2 regions of the Streptomyces sp. NPDC056231 genome follow, and region 2 is predicted to be linked to the other one. Evidence: predicted binding sites of a transcription regulator. Region 2 holds the regulator's gene; the other holds the start of a gene.
The links. Region 2 encodes HrcA, which represses chaperone genes, less so after heat shock. Its sites were predicted from a motif close to TTNGCACTCNGNNNNNCNGAGTGCNAA; they were not measured.
Positions count from the first base shown of each region.

Region 1 (9,534 bases), on a different contig from region 2:
CCCGCAGTCCGGCCCGTCCGGCCGGACCACGATGTGCCCGATCTCGCCGGCGTACCCGTGCGCGCCCGCCTCGATGGTGCCCGTGATGCCGATGGCCCCGGCGATGCCGGTTCCGAGCGGGACGAACAGGAAGCGGTCGGCGCCCTTGCCCGCGCCGATCCTGCCCTCGGCGAGGCCGCCGGTCCTGACGTCGTGGCCGAGTGCGACGGGTACGCCGCCGAGCCGTTCGCCGAGCAGGGTGCGCATGGGGACGTCGCGCCAGCCCAGGTTCGAGGAGTAGACGGCGATCCCGTTCTCGGCGTCGATGATGCCGGGCACGGCGACACCGGCCGCGACGGCGCTCTCGCCGAAGTGTTGCTCCCCGTGGGCGCGCAGTTCCGCGGCAAAGGCGAGGATCGACTCCACGACGGCGTCGGGTCCGCGCTCCCTGCCGGTTGCGCGCCGAGCCTCGTGCAGCAGGGAGCCGTCGGCCCCGACCAGTGCGGCCTTCATTCCGGTGCCGCCCACATCGAGGGCGATGACGTGTTTCACGGGAGACAGTTTCGCCCGAGGACCCCCAATAGGTCTAGTCCACTTTTTCTGTTTGTTGAGGATCCATACAAAAGTGTGGCAAAGCTCTGGACCGCGCCCCGGACCGCGCCTTCGACCAGGGCTTCTGCCGAGCTCAGCAGGCCGCGCTTCGCCGTCTCGGCAAGGCGTTCGCCGTCGAAGGCGGCGTGCGCGGAGTGGCGGGTGGCCGGGCAGCGGGTTCGGGGGCGGGCGATAGGTTGGCTCATATGACCGCCCCCGACGACGGCTCCACCGAAGCGGAGCCTCCTGCCGACAGCCCCGCCGACCGCCCTGGTTCCGGGCTCTCCGACCGGGAGCGTGCGGTCCTGGCCGTGGAACGGCGTTCGTGGGCCGGCCCGGGGGCGAAGGAGCGGGAGATCCGGGAGGGCCTGGGCATCTCGCCGACGCGTTACTACCAGCTGCTCAACGCGCTCCTGGACGACCGGCGGGCGCTGGAGGAGGACCCGGTGACGGTGAACCGGCTGCGACGGATCCGGGAGGCTCGGCGGGGGCGCCGCTGAACCGGCCCCCGCTCGCACGCCGCCGGTAAGCCGCGTCGCCCCGTGCTGTGCCCGGCGGTACGCCGATAGGCTCGACCCATGGGCAGCAATCCGCACGCACCCGCGCCGAGCGAGATCCCGTCCGAGCTCCCGACCCCCACCACCCCACCCGGCCGAGAAGCCTTGGCCGCGATCCTCGCGCGCCCGGACCGTGCCGTCGTCGCGCTCGACTTCGACGGCACCCTCGCCGAGATCGTCCCGGACCCGGAACAGGCCCGCGCCCACCCCGGCGCCGTCCCGGCCCTGGCCGCGCTCGCGCCGAAGGTCGCCTCCGTCGCCGTGATCACCGGCCGCCCGGCCGACGTCGCGGTCCGGCACGGCGGCTTCGCCGGGGTTCCCGGCCTCGACCACCTCGTCGTTCTCGGCCACTACGGCGCCGAACGCTGGGACGCCGTCTCCGGCACCGTCCACGCCCCCGCCCCGCACCCGGGCGTCGCCGCGGTCCGCGCCGAACTCCCCGGCCTGCTCGAACGGTTCGGCTCCTGGCACGGCGCCTGGATCGAGGAGAAAGGCCGGGCGCTCGCCGTCCACACCCGCCGCGCCGCCGACCCGCAGGCTGCGTTCGACGCGCTGCGCGGCCCGCTCGGTGCGCTCGCCGCCCGGCACGGGCTGATCGTCGAACCGGGCCGTCTGGTACTGGAGTTGCGCCCGCCGGGCATGGACAAGGGTATGGCGCTCACCCAGTACGTACGGGAGTTGGACGCCGAGTCCGTTCTGTACGCGGGTGACGACCTGGGCGACCTCGCCGCGTACGCCGCCGTGGAGAAGCTCCGTACCGAGAGCCCCGACGGCATTCCTGGCCTGCTTGTCTGCAGCGGCAGCGCGGAAGTGCCCGAACTGGCCGAGCGGGCCGATCTGCTGCTGAACGGCCCAGGAGCCGTCGTCGACTTCCTGGCGACCCTGGCGCAACAGGTCCAGTGCCGGGAGGGGCACTAGGGCGTGTTTCGAAAGTCCCGCCTGCCGGGCGGCGTAGGGGCGGACGACGCTGCTTTCGAAACACCCCCTAGGCCGTCGACCGACCGTCAACAGGAAGCGTCCCGGCTGCGGAGCGCAGCCGAAGCCCGGCAGCACGGCGTGTCCGCGATCGCCGGACGGGTTCGCTCTCAAGCCTCCCGCTGCAGCGCGTCCAGCTGGTCCAGGAACCATTGCTGCGGCGGCAGCGCCACCGCCGCCGCGGCCAGCCGCTCCGTGCGTGCGGCCCGTTCGTCGTCCGCCATCGTCAAAGCCTCGTGCAGCGCCGCCGCCGTCGCGGACACGTCGTACGGGTTCACCACGACCGCGTCGCGGCCCAGTTCCTCGTACGCCCCCGCCTCCCGCGACAGCACCAGCGCGCAGCCGTGGTCGGAGACGACGGGGACCTCCTTGGCGACCAGGTTCATGCCGTCGCGGATCGGGTTGACGAGCGCCACGTCGGCCAGCCGGTACGCGGCGAGCGAGCGGGCGAAGTCGTCCTTGACGTGGAGCACGACCGGCGTCCAGCCCGACGTGCCGTACACGGCGTTGATCTCGTCGGCGACCTGCTGGACCTCGGCCGTGTAGTCGCGGTACACCGCCAGGTCCTGCCGCGAGGGGTACGCGAAGGCGACATGGACGACGCGCTCACGCCATTCCGGCCGCTCTTCGAGGAGCGCGCGGTACGCGAACAGGCCGCGCACGATGTTCTTGGACAGCTCCGTTCGGTCCACTCGTACGATCGTTCTCCGCCCGGGGCCGACCTGCTCCCGCAGCGCGGCCATCCGTTCGTCCACGTCCGCCTCGTGCGCGCGCCTGCGCAGGAAGTCCGCGTCCGCGCCGAGCCCGTGCACCCCGATCCTGGTCCGGCCGGTGCCGCCCAGGATCTCCGTGCAGCAGCCGATGAACGCGTCCGCCCAGCGCCGGGTCAGGAAGGCCGCCCGGTCCGCGCCCAGGATGCCGCGCAGCAGCTGCTCGGCGATGTCGTCGGGGAGCAGGCGGAAATAGTCGACGGGCGCCCACGGGGTGTGCGAGAAGTGGCCGATCCGAAGGTCGGGGCGGAGCTCGCGGAGCATGCCGGGGACCAGTGCGAGGTGGTAGTCCTGCACCAGCACCGCCGCACCCTCGCCCGCCTCCTCGGCGAGCGCCTCGGCGAAGGCCCGGTTGTACGTCTCGAACGACGCCCACTGCCGCCGGAACTCCGCGTCGAAGACCGGTTCCAGCGGCGTCTGGTACAGCATGTGGTGGACGAACCAGAGCACCGAGTTCGCGATGCCGTTGTACGCGTCCGCGTGGACGGCCGCGTCGATGTCGAGCATCCGTACGCCCTGCTCGGCGACCCCGCGCCGGACCGCCTCCCGGTCCCCCTCACCGAGCGCGGCACACACCCACAGTTTGTCCTTGACGGCGCTCAGCCCGGAGACGAGCCCGCCGCCGCCGCGCGTGGCGTCGAGCGATCCGTCGGTGGCCAGGGTGTACGACACCGGGCCGCGGTTGGACGCAACGAGGACCTGGGCAGCGGACTGGGCTTCGTGCTCGGAGACCATGTTGCGGAATCTAGCCCGATCGCGAACCGCCCAAACGTGCGAAGTCAGGCCGCGCGCCGCGAAACGTACTCCGTGATCTCGCACATCGGAGGCCGCTCCTCCGTGTCCACCGGATGGGTGCGCGGTACGAAGCCGTCCTCGCGCCGCTCGAACTGGGTCAGGGCTGGACGTATCAAGTGGCCTCGGGAAAGACGGAGTTGAGCGGTGCGATAGATCGCCGCAGCCATCCGTCCCAGCGCCTGGCCGTCCTGGTGGCGGTGTCTGCGCACCCCCACGTCGACCTGTGCCAGCGCGTCCAGCCCGACCGTGTGCAGGGCGTCCACCAGGAGGCCGAGTTCCACTCCGTAACCGACGGGGAACGGCAGCCGCTCCAGCAGTGAGCGCCGCACCGCGTACTCGCCGCCGAGCGGCTGGACGAAGCCGGCCAGCTGCGGCCAGTGCAGATTGAGCAGCGGGCGGGCCACCAGTTCCGTGACGCGACCGCCCTGACCCGCGGTGTCGCCCAGCGGGCGGTCGTACATCGCCTTGACGAACTGCACATCGGGGTCGGTGAGCAGCGGGCCGACGATTCCGGAGACGAACTCCGCGGAGAAGTCCCTCAGGTCGGCGTCTATGAAGCAGACGATCTCACCGCTGGTGACCAGGAGCGAGCGCCACAGGACCTCGCCCTTGCCGGGGAGCGCGGGTATGCGCGGGAGTATCGCGTCCCGGTGCACCACTCGGGCGCCCGCCTTCCGGGCGACGTCCGCCGTGCCGTCCGTCGAGCCGGAGTCGATCACCAGCAGCTCGTCGACCAGCGGCACCTTCTCCATCAGCTCGATCCGGATCGTCTCGACGATGGCGCCGACCGTCGCCTCCTCGTTCAGGGCGGGCAGCACCACGCTCACGCTCCCGCGCCGCGGATCCCGGCTCTTGGCGGCGACGAGCCGGTCCAGCGGGCGGTCGGCTGCCGACCAGGAACGCCCGGCCAGCCAGCGTTCGACCTCTTCCAGCACGGTCGATACTCCCTGTATGTGATCCATCTCGCGGTTCGGACGACTGTCTCAACCGTCCGGGGCTTCGGTTACAGTCTTGAACAACGCGGATGACCGTCGCATGTCGGGGTCGTCCGCCAATAAATGCCTGGGTCGGTGATCCAGTGCCAAAGCGCTCATCCAGAGGGACTGAGGGAACGGCCCGTTGAAGTCCCGGCAACCCTCCCGCCGACCGCGAGGTCAGGTGGGGAAGGTGCCAATTCCGGCTCGTGGCGAAATGCGCCGCGAGGAAGATGAGGAGAAAGGGCCTCGCCATCATGGCTGCGCAGACTGTTGCAGTAAGCACCGATTCTTCCACCGGCGCCGTCGACCTCGGCCCCGCAGCGGCGCTCTCCTGCCGCGAGTGCGGAGAGCGTTTCGAGCTCGGTCCCCTTTTCGCCTGCGCGTCCTGTTTCGGGCCGCTCGAAGTGGCGTACGACCTGCCGAGCGGCTCCCCGGACGAGCTGAAGAAGCGCATCGAGGCCGGACCGGACAACATCTGGCGCTACGCGCCGCTGCTGCCCGTCCCCGCCGATGTCGCGGACAAGCCCAATATCAACCCCGGCTTCACCAAGCTGGTCAAGGCCGACAACCTAGCCCGTGAGCTGGGCGTCACGGGCGGTCTGTACGTCAAGGACGACTCCGGCAACCCGACGCACTCCTTCAAGGACCGCGTCGTCGCGATCGCCGTCGAGGCCGCCCGCGCCTTCGGCTTCACCACGCTCTCCTGCTCCTCCACCGGCAACCTCGCCGGCGCGGTCGGCGCGGCCGCAGCCCGGGCCGGCTTCCGGTCCTGCGTGTTCATCCCGCACGACCTGGAGCAGGGCAAGGTCGTCATGGCCGCGGTGTATGGCGGCGAGCTGGTCGGCATCGAGGGCAACTACGACGACGTCAACCGCTTCTGCTCGGAGCTCATCGGCGACCCGCTCGGTGAGGGCTGGGGCTTCGTCAACGTCAACCTGCGCCCGTACTACGGCGAGGGTTCCAAGACGCTCGCGTACGAGATCTGCGAGCAGCTCGGCTGGCAGCTGCCCGACCAGCTCGTCATCCCGATCGCGTCCGGCTCGCAGCTCACGAAGATCGACAAGGGTCTTCAGGAGCTGATCAAGCTCGGTCTCGTCGAGGACAAGCCGTACAAGATCTTCGGCGCCCAGGCCGAGGGCTGCTCCCCGGTCTCCACGGCCTTCAAGGCAGGTCACGACGTCGTACGCCCGCAGAAGCCGAACACGATCGCCAAGTCCCTGGCGATCGGCAATCCGGCCGACGGTCCGTACGTCCTGGACATCGCCCGCCGCACCGGCGGCGCGGTCGAGGACGTCGACGACGAGCAGATCGTCGACGCGATCAAGCTGCTGGCCCGCACCGAGGGCATCTTCGCCGAGACGGCGGGCGGGGTGACGGTCGGTGTGACGAGGAAGCTGATCGAGGCGGGTCTGCTGGACCCGACGCTCACCACGGTCGTCCTGAACACCGGCGACGGTCTGAAGACACTGGACGCGGTCGCCCCGACGACCGGCCCGACCGCGACCATCCGGCCCAGCCTGGACGCGTTCCGCGACGCAGGCCTCGCCAACGGCTGACCCGACCACCCGAGACGTAAGGAAGGCACCCAGATGAGCGTCAAGGTCCGTATCCCCACCATCCTGCGCACCTACACGGGCGGCCAGGCCGAGGTCCCGGCCGAGGGCTCGACCCTCTCCCAGGTCATCGAGTCGCTGGAGCAGAACCACCCGGGCATCGCCGCGCGTGTCCTGGACGACCAGGGCAAGCTCCGCCGCTTCGTGAACGTGTACGTCAACGACGACGACGTGCGCTTCGAGGGCGGCCTGGAGGCGGCCACCCCGGACGGCGCGGGCATCTCCATCATCCCGGCGGTCGCGGGCGGCTGCTGACCCGCAGTCGGCCCTGGGGCCGACTTTGCAGCGTTACCGGAGTTGCCCCCTCTGCAAGCTAAGCGGAGGGGGCAATTCTGCATGGTTAAGCGCGGTACAGTGGGGAAGCCCCCTCCGCTGCCCGTGCCGACCGCATACGAGAATGCGCCCGCTCGCGACAAGATGCAGCCAAAGTGTTCCAACTCCTTGCGCCATAAGTGGCCTTTGTCCGGCCCGACTTGCCCTGGAATCGCGTGAATTCCTCATATTCGGGCGTTCGGTGCTGCCTAGAATTCTCGTCCGATTGACCTGTTGCAGAGGGCAGTTGGACAGATACATTCAGCCGCGGTCGACGCGTTCCGGCGCACGCACCCTCTCCTGTCGGAGGGTGAGTTCTGACCCGGGTCCGCGAAGTGCGGTCCTGTGCAAGGGCCAGTAATAGGGGAGTTAGGCATGGCTCAGGGCACCGTCAAGTGGTTCAACGCGGAGAAGGGGTACGGCTTCATCGCGGTCGACGGTGGTGCGGATGTTTTCGTCCACTACAGTGCGATCCAGATGGACGGGTACCGCACCCTCGAAGAGGGTCAGCGAGTTGAATTCGAAATCTCGCAGGGCCAGAAGGGGCCGCAGGCGGACATGGTCAAGCTCGCCGTCGGCTGAGCTCGACGCGGTCGGCCAACGACACTACTCACGCACGAAGGGCCCGTACCCCCGGGGGTACGGGCCCTTCGTGCGTCCCGGAGCCCGCCCGCGACCGTGCCACCGCTGCCCGACGCCATCCGCGAACTCGAAGGGGCGCTTGCACTCGAAGGGGTCGAGTGCTAATCATTGGGCGTTAGCACTCTGACGTTGAGAGTGACAGAAGGACCGGGTCGGTGAGGCCCGCAGGCCCGGCGGGGCAAGGAACCGTCAGGCACGCAGGCCGTCCGTCGCGGGCGCCACACGGTCCGGAGCAATCCACCCCTGTCCGGGAGGACCACTTCACATGGCCAAGATCATCGCGTTCGACGAGGAAGCGCGGCGCGGCCTCGAGCGCGGGATGAACCAGCTCGCCGACGCCGTCAAGGTGACCCTCGGCCCCAAGGGCCGGAACGTTGTCCTTGAGAAGAAGTGGGGCGCACCCACGATCACCAACGATGGTGTCTCCATCGCCAAGGAGATCGAGCTCGAGGACCCGTACGAGAAGATCGGCGCAGAGCTGGTCAAGGAAGTCGCCAAGAAGACGGACGACGTCGCCGGCGACGGTACGACCACCGCCACCGTTCTCGCCCAGGCACTCGTCCGTGAGGGCCTCCGCAACGTCGCCGCGGGTGCGAACCCGATGGCCCTCAAGCGGGGCATCGAGAAGGCCGTCGAGGCCGTCTCCGCCGCTCTGCTGGAGCAGGCCAAGGACGTGGAGACCAAGGAGCAGATCGCTTCCACGGCCTCCATCTCCGCCGCCGACACCCAGATCGGCGAGCTCATCGCCGAGGCGATGGACAAGGTCGGCAAGGAAGGCGTCATCACCGTCGAGGAGTCCCAGACCTTCGGTCTGGAGCTGGAGCTCACCGAGGGTATGCGCTTCGACAAGGGCTACATCTCGGCGTACTTCGCCACCGACATGGAGCGCATGGAGTCGTCCCTGGACGACCCGTACATCCTGATCGTCAACTCCAAGGTCAGCAACGTGAAGGACCTCCTTCCGCTGCTGGAGAAGGTCATGCAGTCCGGCAAGCCGCTGCTGATCATCGCCGAGGACGTCGAGGGCGAGGCCCTGTCGACCCTGGTCGTCAACAAGATCCGTGGCACCTTCAAGTCCGTCGCCGTCAAGGCCCCGGGCTTCGGTGACCGCCGCAAGGCCATGCTCGGCGACATCGCCATCCTCACCGGTGGCACCGTCATCTCCGAGGAGGTCGGTCTCAAGCTGGAGAACGCCGGCCTGGACCTGCTGGGCCGCGCCCGCAAGGTCGTCATCACCAAGGACGAGACGACGATCGTCGACGGCGCCGGTGACACCGACCAGGTTCAGGGTCGCGTCAACCAGATCCGTGCCGAGATCGAGAACTCCGACTCGGACTACGACCGCGAGAAGCTCCAGGAGCGCCTGGCGAAGCTGGCCGGCGGCGTGGCGGTCATCAAGGCCGGTGCCGCGACCGAGGTCGAGCTCAAGGAGCGCAAGCACCGCATCGAGGACGCCGTTCGCAACGCGAAGGCGGCCGTCGAGGAGGGCATCGTCGCCGGTGGTGGCGTGGCGCTGCTGCAGGCTTCCGCCGTCTTCGAGAAGCTGGAGCTCTCGGGTGACGAGGCGACCGGCGCCAACGCCGTCAAGCTGGCGCTGGAGGCCCCGCTCAAGCAGATCGCCGTCAACGGTGGTCTCGAGGGTGGCGTCGTCGTCGAGAAGGTGCGCAACCTGGCCGTCGGCCACGGTCTGAACGCCGCGACCGGTGAGTACGTCGACATGATCGCCGAGGGCATTCTCGACCCGGCGAAGGTCACGCGCTCCGCTCTGCAGAACGCCGCGTCGATCGCCGCGCTGTTCCTGACCACCGAGGCCGTCATCGCCGACAAGCCGGAGAAGGCCGCTGCGGCCGCTCCGGGCGGCATGCCGGGCGGTGACATGGACTTCTGATCCTGACGGATCGGTAAGTGCCTGTACGTCGGCCCCCGGGACCAGTTGGTCCCGGGGGCCGACGTCATGTCCGGACCGGTGCGGCCCTACAGCGTGAACACCATCGCAGGGAAGCGGGCCGAAGGCCCGTCCAGCAGATGGCCGTCGTGCCCGCGCAACCACCGGTGGAAGAACGACGCCACGTACACGGTGGGGCCGGTGCCGGTGCCGGTGCGTTCAGGCGTTGGGGCGCTTGCCGTGGTTCGCCTTCTTCTTCTTGCGACCACGTCGCTTGTTGCCTCGCTTGGCCATGGTGAATACCTCCTTATGTCGGGATTTGTCCATGCGTCAGCCAGTTTAATACCGCACCCGCATGTGGGGTCGTGGTCTCGGCGTCGGTGGTGGCGTGGCGCTGCTGCAGGCTTCCGCCGTCGGCCCCCGGGACCGGCTGGTCCC
Region 1 covers NZ_JBLVKW010000048.1:7-9,540, reverse strand. Annotated here, with positions in the region: gene ACNPQM_RS29305 (ROK family protein) at 1-531, opposite strand, end outside; gene ACNPQM_RS29300 (DUF3263 domain-containing protein) at 777-1,070, shown strand; gene otsB (trehalose-phosphatase) at 1,149-2,045, shown strand; gene ACNPQM_RS29290 (alpha,alpha-trehalose-phosphate synthase (UDP-forming)) at 2,213-3,607, opposite strand; gene ACNPQM_RS29285 (glucosyl-3-phosphoglycerate synthase) at 3,652-4,602, opposite strand; SAM riboswitch class I at 4,755-4,881, shown strand; gene thrC (threonine synthase) at 4,899-6,200, shown strand; gene ACNPQM_RS29275 (MoaD/ThiS family protein) at 6,234-6,512, shown strand; gene ACNPQM_RS29270 (cold-shock protein) at 6,945-7,151, shown strand; gene groL (chaperonin GroEL) at 7,477-9,099, shown strand; gene ACNPQM_RS29260 (50S ribosomal protein bL37) at 9,316-9,390, opposite strand.
Region 1: groL (chaperonin GroEL) is a predicted target of HrcA. The motif match lies at 7,290-7,316, and genes of this name have one in related genera.

Region 2 (9,534 bases):
GCAGCAGTGCCGTCGCCGCGGTGCCCGCCGTCGAGGTGCGCAGGACGCTCCGGCCGAGCCGGCAGGTCCGGGCGCCCGCCTCGGCGAAGGCCGCCAGTTCCTCGGGCGACACCCCGCCCTCGGGGCCCACGACCAGAATGATCTCGCCCCCTGCGGGCAGTCCGACGGTGGCCAGCGGCTCGCTGTCGTACCCCCGGTCCTCGTGCAGGACGGCCGCGAAGTCGGCTGTGGCCAGAAGCGCAGCAACCTGTTTGGTGGTCAGCGCGTCCGTCACCTCCGGGAATCGCACCCGGCGCGACTGCTTGCCCGCCTCGCGGGCCGTGTTCCGCCACTTCGCGAGGGCCTTGAGACCGCGGTCGCCCTTCCACTGGGTGATGCAGCGCGAAGCCTGCCACGGCACGATCGCGTCGACGCCTGTCTCCGTCATCGTCTCGACGGCGAGCTCGCCGCGGTCACCCTTGGGGAGCGCCTGGACCACGGTGATGCGGGGTGTGGGACGGGGCTCCTCGTGGACCGTGCAGAGGTCCGTCACCACCAGCCGGTCCTTGCCCTCGGCAGCCCGCACGACCCCTTCCGTCCACCGGCCGTGCCCGTCCGTCAGGACGACATCCTCACCGGCCCGCAGCCGCTTGACCGAAACGGCGTGCCGCCCCTCGGGACCGTCCAGGACGAACTCGGGCCCGGCAGGGACCTGTTCGACGACGAAGACCGGTGCGGTCACTGCGTGCTCCTTGTGCTCGGTGCCGCGTGCGCGGCGTCCAGTTCTTCGGCGAGCAGCTCGACCAGCCGGCCGGCCGGCAACTCGCGTGCCATGCGGTGGCCCTGGCCCGCCCACAGGGCCATGCCCTGCGCGTCCCCGGCCCTGGCCGCGGCCTTGCGCAGCTCGCTGGTGACATGGTGCACCTGCGGGTAGGCGGCGGGGGCGTACGGGCCGTGCTCGCGCACGAAGCGGTTGACGAGGCCGCGGGCGGGGCGTCCGGAGAACGCCCGGGTCAGGGCCGTCCGTACGAACAGCGGGTTGGTCAGCGCCTGCTTGTGCAGCAGATGGGCGCCGGACTCGGGGCAGACCAGGAAGGCCGTGCCGAGCTGCGCCGCCTCCGCGCCCGCCGCGACGACCGCCGCGATCTGGGAGCCGCGCATGATGCCGCCGGACGCGATGAGCGGCAGCTGGGCGGTCTCACGGACCTGGGCCACCAGGGAGAGCAGCCCGATGCCGGCGTCGTCGGCCTGCGGGTCGTCGCGGTGGGTGGACCGATGCCCGCCCGCCTCGACGCCCTGGACACAGATCGCGTTGGCGCCCGCCCACTGGGCGGCCTGGGCCTCCTCGGGCGAGGTGACCGTCACGACGGTGTACGTGCCGACTTTGGCGAGCGCGTCGAGGGCGCCGCGGGTGGGGCAGCCGAACGTGAAGGAGACCACCGGAACGGGGTCCTCCAGGAGAATCGCGAGCTTGGCCTCGTAGCCGTCGTCACCACTGGAGTCCGGGTCGCCGAGCGGGGTCTCGTACCAGGCGGCCTCACCGGCGAGCTGGTGCTTGTACACCTCGACGGCGCTCGGGTCGGCGAGGTTCGGCTGCGGCATGAAGAGGTTGACGCCGAACGGCTGACCGGTCATTCCGCGCAGCTGTTTGATCTCGTTGTACATGCCGTCCGCCGTCTTGTACCCGGCGGCCAGGAAGCCGAGCCCACCGGCTTCGGCAACGGCCGACACGAGCTGCGGACAGGACACACCGCCCGCCATGGGGGCCTGCACGATCGGATACCGGCAGAGATCGGTCAACGCGGATGACATGACCGCATCGTGTCACGTCCGGTGCACCCTGCCGAATCAGCCGCAGTTCGGCCGGAGCGGTATGCACGGAACGCGGTAGCGCCCGCCGGTCCGGGGACGGGCGGGCGCTACGGCGCAAGGGAACAGCGGGGTGCGGACGGTCCTCAGCGGCCGTTGAACGCATCCTTCAGGCGGGAGAAGAGTCCCTGTTGCCCTGGCTGGAACTGACCGGTGGGCCGCTCCTCGCCACGCAGCTTCGCGAGCTCCCGCAGCAGTCGCTCCTGCTCCGGGTCCAGCTTCGACGGGGTCGTCACCTCGACGTGCACGATCAGGTCGCCGCGCCCGCCGCCCCGCAGATGCGTGATGCCGCGGCCGTGCAGCGGGACCGACTGACCGGACTGGGTGCCCGGCCGGATGTCGACCTCCTCCAGGCCGTCGAGCGTCTCCAGCGGCACCTTCGTGCCGAGCGCGCCCGCCGTCATGGGGATGGTGACCGTGCAGTGCATGTCGTCGCCGCGGCGTTGGAACACCGGGTGCGGCAGCTCATGGATCTCGACGTACAGGTCGCCGGCCGGGCCGCCGCCGGGGCCGACCTCGCCCTCGCCCGCGAGCTGGATGCGGGTGCCGTTGTCGACACCGGCGGGGATCTTCACGGTGAGTGTGCGCCGCGAACGGATACGGCCGTCACCGGCGCACTCCGGGCACGGGGTCGGAACGACCGTACCGAAGCCCTGGCACTGCGGGCAGGGCCGCGAGGTCATGACCTGGCCGAGGAACGACCGGGTGACCTGGGAGACCTCGCCGCGGCCGCGGCACATGTCACAGGTCTGGGCGGAGGTACCGGGTGCGGCACCCTCGCCGCTGCAGGTCGTACAGACGACGGCCGTGTCGACCTGAATGTCCTTGGTGGTACCGAATGCCGCCTCGGCGAGATCGATCTCGAGCCGGATCATCGCGTCCTGGCCGCGCCGGGTGCGCGACCGCGGTCCACGCTGCGACGCCGTGCCGAAGAACGCGTCCATGATGTCGGAGAAGTTGCCGAAGCCACCCTGTCCGAATCCGCCCGCGCCACCGCCGCCGGAGGCGGACAGCGGGTCGCCGCCGAGGTCGTAGACCTGCTTCTTCTGCGGGTCCGACAACACCTCGTAGGCGGCGTTGATCTCCTTGAACCGCTCCTGGGTCTTCGGATCGGGATTGACGTCCGGATGCAGCTCGCGTGCGAGCCGCCGGAAGGCCTTCTTGATCTCGTCCTGAGATGCGTCGCGGCGCACGCCGAGAACGGCGTAGTAGTCGGTGGCCACTTACGACTCCGCCAGGATCTGTCCGACGTAACGTGCCACTGCGCGTACCGCTCCCATCGTTCCGGGGTAGTCCATGCGGGTCGGTCCGACCACGCCGAGTTTGGCGACTGCCTCGTCGCCCGAACCGTAGCCGACCGCGACGACGGACGTGGAGTTGAGCCCCTCGTGGGCGTTCTCGTGCCCGATACGTACGGTCATGCCCGAGTCCTTGGCCTCGCCGAGCAGCTTCAGCAGCACGACCTGCTCCTCCAGCGCCTCCAGCACCGGCCGGATCATCAGAGGGAAGTCGTGCCCGAAGCGGGTGAGGTTGGAGGTGCCGCCGATCATCAGCCGCTCCTCCGTCTCCTCGACGAGGGTTTCGAGCAGGGTGGAGAGCACGGTGGACACGGTTCCCCGGTCCTCGCTCTCGAAGGATTCCGGCAGGTCCTGCACCAGCTGCGGGACGTCCGAGAACCGGCGCCCCACGACCCGGCTGTTGAGCCGGGCCCGCAGATCGGCGAGAGAGGTCTCACCGAACGGTGCGGGACAGTCGATCATGCGCTGTTCGACCCGGCCGGTGTCCGTGATCAGCACGAGCATCAGCCGGGCGGGCGCCAGCGACAGCAGCTCCACATGCCGCACCGTGGAACGGGTCAGCGAGGGGTACTGCACGACGGCGACCTGCCGGGTCAACTGCGCGAGCAGCCGTACGGTGCGGCCCACGACATCGTCGAGGTCGACCGCGCCGTCGAGGAAGTTCTGGATGGCCCTGCGCTCCGGCGACGACAGGGGCTTGACCCCCGCGAGCTTGTCGACGAAGAGCCGGTAGCCCTTGTCCGTCGGGATGCGGCCCGCGCTGGTGTGGGGCTGGGCGATGAAACCCTCGTCCTCCAGCACAGCCATGTCGTTGCGGACCGTGGCCGGGGAGACCCCCAGCTTATGCCGCTCGGTGAGCGCCTTGGAGCCGACGGGCTCCTCGGTGCCGACATAGTCCTGGACGATGGCGCGCAGCACCTCGAGTCTGCGTTCGCTGAGCATGGCGCACACCTCCAGCTGTGTTTCCTCGGTGGTTCTGGTCGATCTCCGGCGATTCCTGGCACTCGATGCGTACGAGTGCCAGCGACCCCCTAGTGTACGGCGGTCGGGTGGGGCCCTAGCAAGGGCGACCGGCCACGCCACCCCGAGACTGCGCAGGTCGTTGCCGATAGCGTCTCCGCATGAACGCGTCTTGGGAAGAGTTCGGCTGGGAGCGACTGGGCAACGGTGTGGGCCGCCGGAGGCTCCCCGGGTGGGATGCCACGGTCGCACTGGTGGTCGGAGCCGAGGCGGCCCTGCTCTTCGACACGGGATCGACGCTGCGCGAAGGTGTGGAGATACGGACCCAGGTGCAGGCCATGACCGGCCGGAAGGTGACGCATATCGCACTCAGCCACCCTCATTTCGACCATGTGCTCGGCACCGCGGCATTCGCCGGGGCGGAGGTGTACGGCGCCATCGGCACGGCCGCTCTCCTCACCGGCGGTGCGGACGAGCTGTACGCCGACGCGATACGCCACGGGGTGCCCGAGGAGGACGCGGCGCAGGCGGCGGACGTCCTGGTGGCGCCGCACCACCAGGTGCGCGGCGAATGGACACTCGACCTGGGCGGCGGCCGTCAGGTGCTGCTGGCGAACGTGGGCCCCGCCCACAGCGGCCACGACCTCGTCGCCCTCGTGCCCGGCTCCCCGGCCGTGGTCCTCTGCGGCGACCTGGTCGAGGAATCGGGCGAACCGCAGGCGGGCCCGGACGCGATCCCGTCGCGCTGGCCGGCCGCGCTGGACCGGCTGCTGGCGCTGGGCGGCGAGGACGCGGTGTATGTGCCGGGGCACGGGGCCGTCGTGGACGCGGCGTTCGTACGGGCCCAACGTGACCGGCTGTCCACCGCCTTCGGCGTGTCGTGACCGGTTTCCGTCCTATCGTCGTCCGATGCGCAGCTACCACCCGGACCTGACCCCGCCCTGGAAGAAGTCCGCTCCCGTGCCCGAGGTCCCCGCCGAGCCCGATCTGGTCGTGGAGGAGGTCTCCACCGGCTTCTGCGGTGCGGTGATCCGCTGCGAGAAGACGGCGCAGGGCCCGACGGTGACTCTGGAGGACCGTTTCGGCAAGCACCGGGTGTTCCCGATGGAACCGCGCGGCTTCCTCCTGGAGGGCCGCGTCATCACTCTCGTACGCCCCTCGGCCGCCGGCCCGGCCCGGCCCGCCCGCACGGCCTCCGGTTCCGTGGCGGTCCCCGGCGCGCGCGCCCGGGTGGCGCGGGCGGGCCGGATCTACGTGGAGGGCCGGCACGACGCGGAGTTGGTCGAACGGGTCTGGGGCGACGACCTGCGCATCGAGGGTGTGGTGGTGGAGTACCTGGAAGGCATCGACGACCTGCCGTCCATCGTCCGTTCGTTCGCCCCCGGCCCGGATGCGCGACTGGGCGTCCTGGTCGACCACCTGGTCCCCGGCTCCAAGGAGTCGAGAATCGCGGCCGAGGTCACCGACGCGAACGTGCTGGTGGTGGGCCACCCGTACATCGACATCTGGGAGGCGGTGAAGCCGGCGTCGGTGGGCATCGGCGCGTGGCCGGTGGTGCCCCGCGGCCTGGACTGGAAGACCGGCGTGTGCCGGTCACTGGGCTGGCCCGAGAACACGGGCGCGGCGTGGCAGCGCATCCTGTCGACGGTCCGCTCGTACAAGGATCTGGAACCGGCCCTGCTGGGCTCGGTGGAACACCTGATCGACTTCGTGACGGCGCCCTAGTTCGTCCGACGACCGGGGGCCGGGGGGCCTGGGTGGAGCCCCCGGTCCCGGGACAGGGGCGGACAGGGGATCAGGCCCGCCGCAAGCGCACCCGTGTCCCCGCGCCCCTCAGTCCACCAGATCCCTGACCACCGCATCCGCGAGCAACCGCCCGCGCAGAGTCAGCACTGCCTGCCCCTCCGCATAGGGCGCCGCCTCCAGGAGCCCGTCCTCCACCGCGCGCCCCGCCGCGGCCAGTCCGGCGGGCGCCAGCAGTGACAGCGGACATCCGTCGACCAGCCGCAGCTCCAGGAGAATCCGCTCGACCCGCCGGTCCTCCGCCGACAGGACCTCCCGTCCCGCGCCCGGCGACCGCCCCTCCGCGAGCGCCTGCGCGTACGCGCCGGGATGCTTCACGTTCCACCAGCGCACCCCGCCCACATGGCTGTGCGCCCCCGGCCCGGCCCCCCACCAGTCGGCGCCCCGCCAGTACAGCTCGTTGTGCAGGCACCGCCCGTCCACCGTCCGGGCCCAGTTCGACACCTCGTACCAGGAGAAGCCCGCCGCGGCCATGGCCTCGTCCGCGATCAGATACCGGTCGGCGTGGACGTCGTCGTCCGTCATCGGAACCTCGCCGCGCCGGATCCGCCGCGCCAGTTGCGTGCCCTCCTCGACGATCAGCGCGTACGCGGACACATGGTCCGGCCCCGCTCCGATCGCCGCGTCCAGCGAGGCCCGCCAGTCGTCGTCGGACTCCCCGGGCGTGCCGTAGATCAGGTCGAGATTGACGTGCTCGAAGCCCGCCTCCCGGGCCTCGGCGACACATGCCTCAGGCCGCCCCGGCGTATGCGTACGGTCGAGGATCTTCAGCACGTGCTGCCGGGCACTCTGCATCCCGAACGAGATCCGGTTGAAGCCGCCTTCCCGCAGCTCCGCCAGATACGCCGGGTCGACCGACTCCGGATTGGCCTCGGTGGTGATCTCGGCGTCGTCGGCGAGCCCGAACTCGTCACGGATCGCCGCCAGCATCCGGACGAGATCCCCGGCGGGCAGCAGCGTGGGCGTACCGCCGCCGACGAACACCGTACGGACCGGCCGCGGGTCGTCGCCGAGCACCTTGCGGGCCTGACGGACCTCGCCGATCAGATGGGCGGCGTAGTTGTCCCGGGAGGCCAGCGCACCGCCCGACCCCCGCAGCTCGGTCGCCGTGTACGTGTTGAAGTCGCAGTACCCGCAGCGCGTGGCGCAGTACGGCACATGCAGGTAGAAGCCGAGCGGCCGGTCGGCGGCGCCTTCCAGGGCATGGCGGGGCAGCGCCCCGTCGTCGGGTACGGGCTCACCATCGGGCAGTACGGAAGGCATACCGTCCATTGTCCCTCGTCGCCGGTCCTGCCCCGCCCGCGTTCACCGGGCCTGCAGGACCACCAGCGCCAGATCGTCGTCCGGCGGGCGCTCGGCGAACTCGTGAACGGCCCGTTTGATCCGGTCCGCGATCCCCTCCGCGGTCAGCCCGGCGCACCCGGCCAGTACCCGGGCGAGACCGTCCCCGTCGTCGAACATCGCCGGCCCGGAGCGCCGCTCCGTGACCCCGTCCGTGACGCAGAGCAGGCTGTCCCCCGGCGCCAGGTCGAAGCTCTGACTCTCGTACGCGACGTCCTCGACGACTCCGAGGAGCACCTGCGGCTCTGCGGCGGCCCGCACGGTGCCGTCGGGCCGCAGCAGCAGCGGCAGCGGATGGCCCGCGCTGGCGAGCGTGCAGCGCACTCCGCCACCGGGCAGCGGCACCATCTCCCCGTACAGCAGGGACAGGAACCGGGGCTGCCCGCCGTCCGGCAGCTGCGGACCGTCCTCCCGCAGATGCTGGCCGCCCTCCGCCAGGTGCTGCCCGCCCGCGGCCGCGACCATGAGCGCGGCGGCCTCGGCGGTCTCCATCGCGTCGTCGAGGAGCAGCCGGTTGAGCCGGTCCAGCACCTCGCCGACGCGGAACCCCTCCCGGGCCAGCAGCCGCAGCCAGGGCCGGGCGAGACCGGTGACGACCGCGGCCTCGGGGCCGCTGCCCTGCACATCGCCGAGCACGAAGCACCAGCGGTCGCCGGGGCACGGGAAAATGTCATAGAAATCACCTCCGACGACACCGTCGTCGGAAGGCTCGTACACCAGCGAGCTGGTGACGCCGGGTATCTCCGCGACCTTGCTGGGCAGCAGACCGCGCTGCAGGACGCGGCTGATGGTGGCCTGCCGGGTGTACGCGCGAGCTGCGCCGACGGCGAGGCCGACACGGCGTACGAAATCCTCGACCAGGGCGGTCACTTCGTGCGACACCCGGGCGGCGCCCTCCCGGCCGAGCAGAACGGCGCCGAGCGTGCGGTCCCCCGACGTCATCCGAAACCCCAGGGCCGTCCCCTCGCCCTCCCCCTCGCGCAGGGGCCACGGAACCGGAACCGGCCCGGTGCCGACCTCGTCGGCCAGCAGGAGCGGCTCCTCCTCCAGGACCGTGCGCAGCTGCTCCGTGCGGTCCTCGTCGGCGTGCCAGACCCGTACCAGCCGTGGTGCGGCCGAGGGCCCGCCGCCTTCGCCCTGCAGCCAGATCGCGCACCAGTCGCCGAGCCGGGGCACCAGCAGCTGCCCGGCGAGCGCCGCCACGATGTCCTCGTCGAGCTGCCCCGCGAGCAGATCCGATGCCTCGGCGAGGAACGAGAGCGCCCCGCGCCCGGCCCAGTCCGCGTCGTCGCGGACCGCGCGGCGGGCGCTGGGCGCGAGCAGCTCGGCGGCGTGCAGTTCGGGTTCGGCTGCCGGATCGGGCGCGTCGGTCCAGTCGTCGACGGGCAGCCGGGCCCAGACGGTCTTCAGGCCGGTGCGGTACGTGATGCCCCAGCGCTCGGCGAGCGTGGCCACGACCTGCAGCCCTCGCCCGCACTCGGCCGGTCCGTCCCGGTCCGCGGCCGATAACGGGCCGGGGCGTTCGCTGCGCACGGAACGGGCGGGGTGATGATCGGCGACCTCCAGCACCAGGGCTGCGGCCTCGTTCCCGGCCGCCTCCTCCAGCCGGAAGAGCAGCTCGACGGTGGTCCCGGCGTGCACGACGGCATTGGTGACGAGCTCATCGACGACAACCACCGCGTCGTCCGCCAGCCGGTCGCTGAAACCCACGGCTGCGGGCAGCCCCAGTCCGGTCCACTCGGCCAGCGCGGCCCGGACGAACCGGCGGGCAGCGGCCGGCGCGAGGGGATTCCCGGGCAGACTCGTCCGGGCGACCGGCTGCGCCTCCGGCTGGCCGACGTACGTACCGGGACGCTGAACGGTGTCCCGCTGCAAGGGAATGGGCCCCATGGCGCAGCTCCTGACGTGTTCTCGCACGGCCTGTCTCGTGCCGTGTGCCGCTGACGACACCGACAGAGTGACAGACCGGACCTGTCCATAAGCACCGAGTTACCGAAGTGAACAGAGAAGGGTGCCGGACCGTTCGTCAGAAACGGCGGCGCGAAACGACAGGGCGGACGGGGCAGCTCACCCCGTCCGCACCACACGCCCTTCGTGACGCCTCGCGTTACGCCTCGCGGGCCCCCACGTACATCTCGTCGATGAGGTCCTTGTACTCGCGCTCGACGACCGGCCGCTTGAGCTTGAGGCTCGGCGTGAGCTCGCCGTGCTCGACGTCGAGGTCGCGCGGCAGCAGCCGGAACTGCTTGATGGTCTGCCAGCGCTGCAGCCCCTCGTTGAGACG
Region 2 covers NZ_JBLVKW010000001.1:329,042-338,575, forward strand. Annotated here, with positions in the region: gene ACNPQM_RS01485 (16S rRNA (uracil(1498)-N(3))-methyltransferase) at 1-721, opposite strand, end outside; gene ACNPQM_RS01490 (nitronate monooxygenase) at 718-1,791, opposite strand; gene dnaJ (molecular chaperone DnaJ) at 1,935-3,071, opposite strand; gene hrcA (heat-inducible transcriptional repressor HrcA) at 3,072-4,088, opposite strand; gene ACNPQM_RS01505 (MBL fold metallo-hydrolase) at 4,268-4,990, shown strand; gene ACNPQM_RS01510 (DUF3097 domain-containing protein) at 5,016-5,831, shown strand; gene hemW (radical SAM family heme chaperone HemW) at 5,940-7,172, opposite strand; gene ACNPQM_RS01520 (SpoIIE family protein phosphatase) at 7,215-9,140, opposite strand; gene ACNPQM_RS01525 (AMP-dependent synthetase/ligase) at 9,358-9,534, opposite strand, start outside.